Regions from separate parts of the Halodurantibacterium daqingense genome, predicted to be linked through region 2. Evidence: riboswitches for the same ligand, from Rfam matches in the RefSeq annotation. Region 2 holds a riboswitch; the other holds the start of a gene.
The links. Region 2 has a riboswitch for thiamine pyrophosphate ahead of thiB (thiamine ABC transporter substrate binding subunit). Riboswitches for the same ligand answer to the same signal wherever they lie in the genome.
Positions count from the first base shown of each region.

Region 1 (4,205 bases), on a different contig from region 2:
GCCGCCGTTGCGCGATTTCCGGGCGCGCACGTTCCAGATCGGCGGAATCGGCCGGTCCGCCCATAACCAGCACCACTGCCTCCACCTGATCGATGGCCTGGCTCTTGAAGGCGACGGGCAGGGACACCACCGCATCCAGAACCACGAGATCAGGCTGGCGTTTCAGGGCCTCGGCCAGCTTCAGCGATCGGATCGGGCGACGGTCAATCAGAAGGATCTTTCTTGGCAAATTCTGCTCCTTGCGCAAACCGTCCCGGGGGGGGCGCCCCTATCCTGGGTGCTACGGCAAAGCCGTTAAGCATTGGCTAATTCCGGTGGCCGGGAGGCGCGACATTCCCCACGCGTCTTAACCGGGCCTTAAGGCCCGTCGTGATTGTTGCGAAAACCACCTTCATGATGATTAATCGGAGTAACGAATGACGAACGAGATGGCGGAGCGGCTCGACTGGTTCGGGCTGGACCGGCAGGACATGCGTTGTGCCTTGACCGAAGCTGCGCGCCTGGTTGGCCCGGAGCTTGACGGCGTTCTGGGCCGTTTCTACGCGGCGGTCGCGGCGAATCCGGTCTGGGCGGCGCATTTTCACACCCCCGGGATGATGGAGCACGCCCGCAACGAACAGCATGCGCATTGGCGTCGGTTGCTGTCGGGCCGGTTCGACGAAGACTATGTCCGTTCGGCGGAACGGATAGGAAAGGTGCATTTCCGCATCGGGCTTCCGCTCAAGCAGTATCTGGCAGGATATGCTGCCGTCACCGCCGATGTGCAGCGGCTGATTCTGCAAGGGTGCACCCGGCGCTTTGGGCGCGGCGATCTGACCCGCGCCCAGCGGCTGAGCGAGGTTGTCAGCCGATGCTTCGTGCTTGACATGGAAATCGCCGTCACGGCCTTTCACCAGGCGCAGAAGGACCAGTTCCTGTCCCGGATCGCCGAGTTGTTCGACAATCAGGTCGCCGGCATTGTCGAATCGCTTGCCGGAAGCGCCGGCGATCTTGCCGGGGCCGCGCGGGGCATGCTGGCACAGGCCGATGCGAGCGCGCGGCTGGCGCAGGGTGCGGCCAGCGCCGCCGAGGAATCGGCGGCGAACGTGCAAAGCGTATCGAACGGAACCGGCCAGATCTCCGAGGCGGTCCAGACGGTTGCGCAGCAGATCGCCCGCGCGACCGAGATTTCTGCGACCGCATTCGAGCAGACGCGCGCCACAGACGAGATCGTGCAGAGCCTGCGCGCCTCGCGCGAACGGATCGGCAGCGTGGTGGAACTGATCGCCGACATCGCCTCGCAGACCAATCTGCTGGCGCTGAATGCCTCGGTCGAGGCGGCGCGGGCGGGGGATGCCGGGAAGGGCTTTGCCGTCGTGGCCTACGAGGTCAAGCAGCTCTCGATCCGCACGGCGGATGCGACCGAGGAGATCCGCCGCCAGATCGGTGCCATGCAGGCCGAAACCGCCGCCGCCGCCGAAACACTGCGGCGGATCGCCGAGACGATCTCGGAACAGGATCACGTGGCAAGTGCGCTGTCGCACAGCATCGATGTGCAGCGCGGCGCGGTGGTCGACATCAGCAACAACGCCGTCGCAACGGCGCGCGGCACCGAAACGATGGCGCGGATGATCGAGAAGATGAGTTATTCCGCCGCCGAAACCGAGAAGCTTTCGCGGACCATCACGGGTGGTGTGGAGCAGGTTCTGTCGGCGCTTGGCGGGCTGCGCGCGCAGGTCCAGGGCTTTCAGAACGAGATCCGGATGTCGTGATCCAAATTCCCTTGCGTGGCCCCGCCGTCCCGCGCTAGGTTCCCTGTGAAACCGTTGGGGTGCCCGTTTCAGGGCTGAGAGGTGCAAGGCATCAACCCATCGAACCTGATCCGGGTCATACCGGCGGAGGGAACGGTCAAAGGGCGCGCTGCGGCCCAAAGCCCCCTTGCCATGATCCGTCAGGAGAATTGGGGAAGGGGAATGACAGCGATAGCCCTGACGATTGCCGGCTCGGATTCGGGCGGTGGCGCCGGAATTCAGGCCGATCTCAAGACGTTTTCGGCGCTCGGCGTCTATGGCGCCAGCGTCGTCACCGCGCTTACCGCGCAGAATACCCGGGCGGTGACCATGGTCGAACCGGCCAGCCCGGCGATGATTTCCGCGCAGATCACAGCGGTTTTCGACGACCTCGCGGTGGGTGCGGTCAAGCTGGGGATGCTGGGCGGGCCGGCGGCGATCCGCGCGGTAGCGCAGGGCCTTGCCGGTCGCAGTGTCCCCGTGGTGCTGGATCCGGTGATGATCGCCAAATCCGGCGCCACGCTTCTGCCCGACGAGGCGATTGCCGCCTTGCGCGATCTGCTGCCGCACACTGCCCTCCTGACCCCCAATCTGCCCGAGGCGGCGCGGCTTCTGGATTGTGCCGTCGCCAGGGATCTGGAAGATATGGAGGTGCAGGGAAGGGCGCTTCTGGCGCTGGGGCCAGACGCGGTGCTGATGAAGGGCGGCCATGCCGAGGCGCCGGACTGCACCGATCTTCTGGTTCTGCCTGAACAGACCCTTCGGTTCACGGCGCCCCGCCAGCAGACGCGCAACACCCACGGCACCGGATGCAGCCTTTCGGCCGCCATTGCGGCCGGGCTTGCACAGAACCTGCCGCTGGCACAGGCGGTAAGCCGCGCCCATGGCTGGTTGCAGGCGGCGATCGCCGCCGCGGACCGGCTCAAGGTGGGCGGCGGTCATGGCCCGGTGCATCATTTCCACGGGATCTGGGCCGATGACTGAGGTTACCATCCTCGGCGCCGGCGTTGCGGGTCTCTGCGTGGCGACCGAACTGGTCGCGCGCGGGATCGTGCCGCATCTCGTGGATCCGGGCGCAGGGCCGGGGCCGGAGGCCTGTTCCTGGTGGGCGGGCGGAATGCTTGCGCCGTTTTGCGAAGGCGAGAGCGCGGAAGAACCCGTGGTTCGCCTTGGTCAGCAGGCCGCGGACTGGTGGGCGCGGCATACCGGCCTTGTGCAGCGGCAGGGAACGCTGGTGCTGGCGCCCGAGCGTGACCGCGCCGAACTTGCGCGCTTTGAACGTCGGACCACCGGCCACAGGATGCTGGAGGGGGACGAGCTGGCGCGGCTGGAACCCGATCTGGCCGGCCGCGCCCGCAGGGCCCTGTTCTTTCCGGACGAAGCGCATCTTGCACCGCGTGCCGCGCTTGCCGCCCTGGCGACGCAGCTGCAGGCCAGGGGTGTGACGATCATCCCCGATGCGCCGCCGGCCCCCCGCATCATCGACTGCCGGGGCCTTGCCGCGCGTGACGTGCTGGCGGATCTGCGCGGTGTCAAGGGCGAAATGGTCGTGCTGCGCTGCCCGGACATCACGCTGGCCCGCCCCGTCCGGCTGTTGCATCCGCGCCACCCGCTTTACATCGTGCCGCGTGGGGATGGCGTGTTCATGCTGGGCGCGACGCAGATCGAGGCAGGCGAGCGTCGTCGCGTGACTGCCCGGTCACTGCTGGAGCTTCTGTCGGCCGCCTATGCGCTGCACCCCGCCTTTGCCGAGGCCGAGGTGCTTGAAATCGGCGTCGATGCTCGCCCGGCCTTTGCCGACAATCTGCCCCGGATCCGCCGGCGGGGGGCCGTGATCCATGTCAACGGCTTGTTTCGCCACGGCTTTCTCTTGGCGCCAAGCCTCGCGGGCATGGTGGCCGATTATCTGACCCAGAACATCATACCGGAGGTCATGGATGAAGATCGAGGTTAACGGAGCACCGCAGACAGTGTCTGCGACAACGCTTGCCGCACTGCTTGTTGAACTGGATCTGGCCGAGGCCCGGGTCGCCACCGCCGTCAACGGCCAGTTCGTGCCGGCGGCCGGCCGGGTGGATCAGCCGCTGTCCGAGGGCGACCGGATCGAGATCCTGTCGCCGATGCAGGGGGGCTGAGATGCGGGCTTTCTACGGCATCGAGCTGGCATCTCCGTTGATGCTGGGCACGGCGCAATATCCGTCACCCGCCATCCTTGCCGAGGCGTTCCGACACTCGGGCGCCTCGGTCGCAACCGTGTCGTTGCGGCGCGAAGCCGGGGCAGGGCAGGATTTCTGGGCGCTTATCCGCGACCTTGGGGTGCGGGTCCTGCCCAACACGGCCGGCTGTCACACGGCGAAGGAAGCCGTGACCACGGCCCATATGGCGCGCGAACTGTTCGATACCCGCTGGATCAAGCTTGAGGTGATCGGCCACAGC
Region 1 is NZ_JBHTFQ010000005.1:270,766-274,970, reverse strand. Features, by position in the region: gene ACFQXB_RS11105 (CheB methylesterase domain-containing protein) at 1-229, opposite strand, end outside; gene ACFQXB_RS11100 (protoglobin domain-containing protein) at 417-1,751, shown strand; TPP riboswitch at 1,797-1,900, shown strand; gene thiD (bifunctional hydroxymethylpyrimidine kinase/phosphomethylpyrimidine kinase) at 1,953-2,753, shown strand; gene ACFQXB_RS11090 (FAD-dependent oxidoreductase) at 2,746-3,723, shown strand; gene thiS (sulfur carrier protein ThiS) at 3,707-3,904, shown strand; gene ACFQXB_RS11080 (thiazole synthase) at 3,906-4,205, shown strand, end outside.
Region 1: it holds a riboswitch for thiamine pyrophosphate, as region 2 does, so the genes downstream of both, thiD (bifunctional hydroxymethylpyrimidine kinase/phosphomethylpyrimidine kinase) here and thiB (thiamine ABC transporter substrate binding subunit) in region 2, are expected to answer to the same signal.

Region 2 (4,205 bases):
AGGCAGATGAGAAAGATCACCAGCAGGCAGCCCGGAAGCACCTCGCGCAGCATGGGCCATTCAAGACGCCGAAACAGATCGCCGGGGGCAAAGCCAAGCGAGGCGGCAAGGCGGAACCTCTCGGACGGGATCGCAAGCCAGCCCTGAAGAATCAGCCGGGTGGCCAGCGGCAGGTTGAAGAACACATGCGCCAGGACCACACCCTGAGGTCCATAGATCTGCACCGGCCCGAGGCCCAGCATCGCAAGCCAGCTGTTGACAAGACCGTTGCGCCCGAAGACCGCGAGAAGCCCGAGGACGGCAACCAGCGTCGGCAGCAGGAAGGGCGCGCCCAGCAGTGTGATGACCAACCCGCGCCCGAAGAACCGCCGCCGCGCCAGCGCCCGCGCAAGGGGAACGGCCAGCGCGACCGACAGCAGCGCCGAGACAAGCGCTTGTCCCAGCGTGAACCTGACCGCCGCCCAGTCCGAGGCTGCAAGCGCACCACCGCTGCCCGCCCGCAACGCCACCGCGACAACTGCCCCGAGCGTCAGCAGAACAAGGAAGGTCGCGACGCCCGCCCCCGGCCAGACTGCCCCCGCCAATCCAGCGCCAGCGATATCGCTGCCAGCCCAGCCTTTTGGAGCGCGGGCGCAGGAAGCCGCTAGCGGCTGAGTGCGTTCAGCCATTCGGACAGGGCCGGGCCGCGCAGGCTGGCCGCTTCCTCGGCGCTGAACAGCAGCGCGCGTTCGGGTTGTGGCAAGCTTCCAAAGCCGTCGGCCAGACCCGCAGCGGGGATGCGTGCCGGATACATCCAGTTGGTTTCGGGAATGATTGCCTGAAAACTGTCGGACACCACGAATTCGAGAAATTGCTCGGCAAGCTCGGGTTGTGGCGCGGCGGCAAGTCTGCCTGCCACCTCGACCTGCAGATAATGACCCTCGGAAAAGATCGCGGCAGTCTTGCTGTCATCCTTTTCGGCAATCAGATGATAGGCGGGCGAGGTGGTATAGGACAGCACCATGTCTGCCTCGCCGTTCAGGAACAGGCCATAGGCCTCGCTCCAGCCCGGGGTGACCGTCAGAACCCGGGGGGCAAGCCCTTCCCAGATTTCGGCGGCACGCTCGCCATAGGCTGCCTTGACCCACATCAGCAGCCCCAGTCCGGGGGTCGAGGAGCGCGGATCCTGGATCACGATCCGCAGGTCCGACGCCACGAGTTCCTCGAAACTCGCAGGGGGGCTGGCAAGATCCCGATCATGGACAAAGGCGAAATAGCCCCAGTCGAAAGGCACGAACAGCGGATCCTCCCAGGCGACCGGCAGATCATAGTCGGCGCTTACGGAATGGGGTGCGAAAAGGCCGGTCGCCTCGGCCGCGGCGGTCAGGTTGGTATCAAGGCCAAGCACCACGTCGGCCTGGCTTCGGGCACCTTCAAGCTGCAGCCGCGCGAGCAAGGCCGCGCCGTCCCCGACGCCGACAAGGTTCAGCGTGCAGCCGCAAGTTGCCTCGAACGCCGCCTTGACCTGCGGCCCCGGCCCCCAGTCGGACACGAAGCTGTCATAGGTGTAGACGGTCAGCACGGGCATCTGCGCCATCGCGGGGCTGGCCAGTGCCGCGGCCAGGGCGAATACCGGAATACGCATCACATCCTCCATCTGCGACGGGCGGGAGGACGAGCATGTGCCACCTTCCCTCCGCCGGTGTTAACCGGTTCAGGTTCAACGGGTTCGCAGCCTGCGTCTCAGCCCGAACGGGCACCCCGAGGTTGGCGCAGCCTAGCTGCAGGCGCGGCCCGGAACAAGCGGAAACGCTTGAGCGCCGCGTCCCGCACCGCTAAGGGAGGCGCAAAGGGAGGCGCCCATGTCGTTCAACACCTTCGGCCATCTGTTCCGTGTCACCACCTGGGGCGAAAGCCACGGCCCGGCACTGGGGGCCACGGTGGATGGATGCCCGCCGGGTGTCCCGCTGGATGCGGCACAGCTCCAGCACTGGCTTGATCTGCGCAAACCGGGCCAGAACAAATACACGACCCAGCGGCGCGAACCCGACGCGGTCGAGATCCTGTCCGGTGTATTCGACGGCCAGACCACCGGCACGCCGATCCAGCTGATGATCCGCAACACCGACCAGCGGTCGAAGGATTATGGCGAGATTGCCGAATCCTTCCGCCCTGGCCATGCCGATATCACCTACTGGCAGAAATACGGGATCCGTGACTATCGCGGCGGCGGGCGATCCAGTGCGCGCGAAACGGCCGCACGGGTGGCGGCCGGCGGGGTTGCGCGCGCAGCACTCGCGGTGCTGGCGCCGGCGGTGCGGATCACCGGCTACATGACGCAGATGGGCGCGCGCGGGATCGAACGCAGCCGCTTTGACTGGGACCAGATCCCGAAGAACCCGTTCTGGACGCCGGACGCGCGGGCGGCCGAGGATTGGGCGCAGTATCTGGATGAATTGCGCAGATCCGGCAACTCGGTCGGCGCGGTGATCGAGGTTGTGGCGCGCGGGGTGCCGCCGGGGCTGGGCGCGCCGGTCTATGGCAAGCTGGATACCGACCTTGCCGCGGCGATGATGTCGATCAACGCGGTGAAGGCCGTGGAGATCGGAGACGGCATGGCCGCCGCCACCCTGACCGGGACCGAAAATGCCGATGAGATCCGGATGGGCGCTGACGGACCGGAATACCTTTCGAACCACGCGGGCGGCATTCTGGGCGGGATTTCGACCGGGCAGGATGTTGTGGTGCGCTTCGCGGTCAAGCCGACCTCGTCGATCCTGACATCGCGGCGCACGGTGACGCGGTCGGGACAGGACACCGACCTGGTGACCAAGGGCCGCCACGACCCCTGCGTCGGCATCCGCGCCGTGCCGGTGGCCGAGGCGATGATGGCCTGCGTGATCCTTGACCACCTTCTGTTGCACCGTGGGCAGGTGGGCGAGGGGCCGCGTGGGCGGATCGGATGATCAGCCGGGCTTTTGCCGGGAAAGCTGCACGGCCAGAATACCCAGCATGATGATCACGACGCCCGCCACGTCCAGCACGCCCAGCTGTTCGCCAAGCAGGACCGCAGCGATGGCCACCCCGAGAAAGGGGTTCAGGAAGTGGAATGTCGCGGCGCGTACCGCGCCGATCCGGTTGACCAGAAGAAACCAGACCCAGGTTGCGGCAAGGCCCGGCACCAGCGTCGTATAAAGGAAGGCCAGCACCAGTCGCACGTTCCAGTTGATCTCGGGCGCCTCAAAGGCAAGCGCCGGCACCGCAAGGATGGCGGCCCCCACCAGCATCTGCAGCCCGACGATCATCAGAAGGTTCCCGCCCGCCGAGGCGCCGCGCACGGCCAAGGTGGCGAAAGTCAGGGCAAGCACGCCGATCCCGCACAGCACCACCCCCGTCAGGTCAACGCCCCCCGACAGCCGCGCACCCATGATCAGCATGACCCCTGCCACGCCCGCGGCAAGGCCCGCGATCGCCAGTGGCTGCGGCCTGTCGCGATAGACGAGCCAGCCGGCCAGTGCCACCAGAAGCGGCATGGTCGAGGCGATGATCGCGGCAAGAGACGCCTCGATCCGCTGCATCGCAATGAAGTTGAGCCCCAGATAAAGCGCGTTCTGGCACAATCCGAACAGGATGGTCGCCCGCCATTGCGCGCGGTTGAGCCGCCAGCTTTGCCCAAGTGCGGCGGCGATCGCGATACCAATCAGCCCCGAGGCAAGAAAACGCAGCGACAGCGCCATCAGCGGTGGCGCATCCTGCACGATCATGCGTGCCGAGGTGAAGGCCGATGACCACATGGCGGCAAAGGCCAGGCCCATCAGGATCGCGCGCAGGTCCATGACATCTCCGGTGCTCGGACGAAAAGGGCCGCCCGAAGGCGACCCCATGCTTCCGGCAGGCAGGGCTGATCCTGCGGGCCGATCAGTTGTTGACGCTGTCCTTGAGCGCCTTGGCGATCGTGACCTTGACGACCTTGTCGGCAGGCTTGGAAATCTGCTCGCCGGTTGCCGGGTTGCGCACCATGCGTTCGGGGCGGGCGCGGCAGGCGAACTTGCCCAGGCCCGGCAGCGTCACGGCGCCGCCTTCGGCCACTTCGCGGGTGATGAGCGTGGTCAGCGCATCAAGGGCCGAGCTTGCTGCCTTCTTGTCGGCGCCCATTTCCTCGGCCAGAGCGGCCACAAGCTGCGTCTTGGTCATCGGTTTCGACATTCTCGTCTCCTCGTCTCGGC
Region 2 is NZ_JBHTFQ010000001.1:280,328-284,532, forward strand. Features, by position in the region: gene ACFQXB_RS01345 (thiamine/thiamine pyrophosphate ABC transporter permease ThiP) at 1-668, opposite strand, end outside; gene thiB (thiamine ABC transporter substrate binding subunit) at 644-1,624, opposite strand; TPP riboswitch at 1,654-1,753, opposite strand; gene aroC (chorismate synthase) at 1,842-2,945, shown strand; gene ACFQXB_RS01360 (DMT family transporter) at 2,946-3,815, opposite strand; gene ACFQXB_RS01365 (HU family DNA-binding protein) at 3,898-4,185, opposite strand.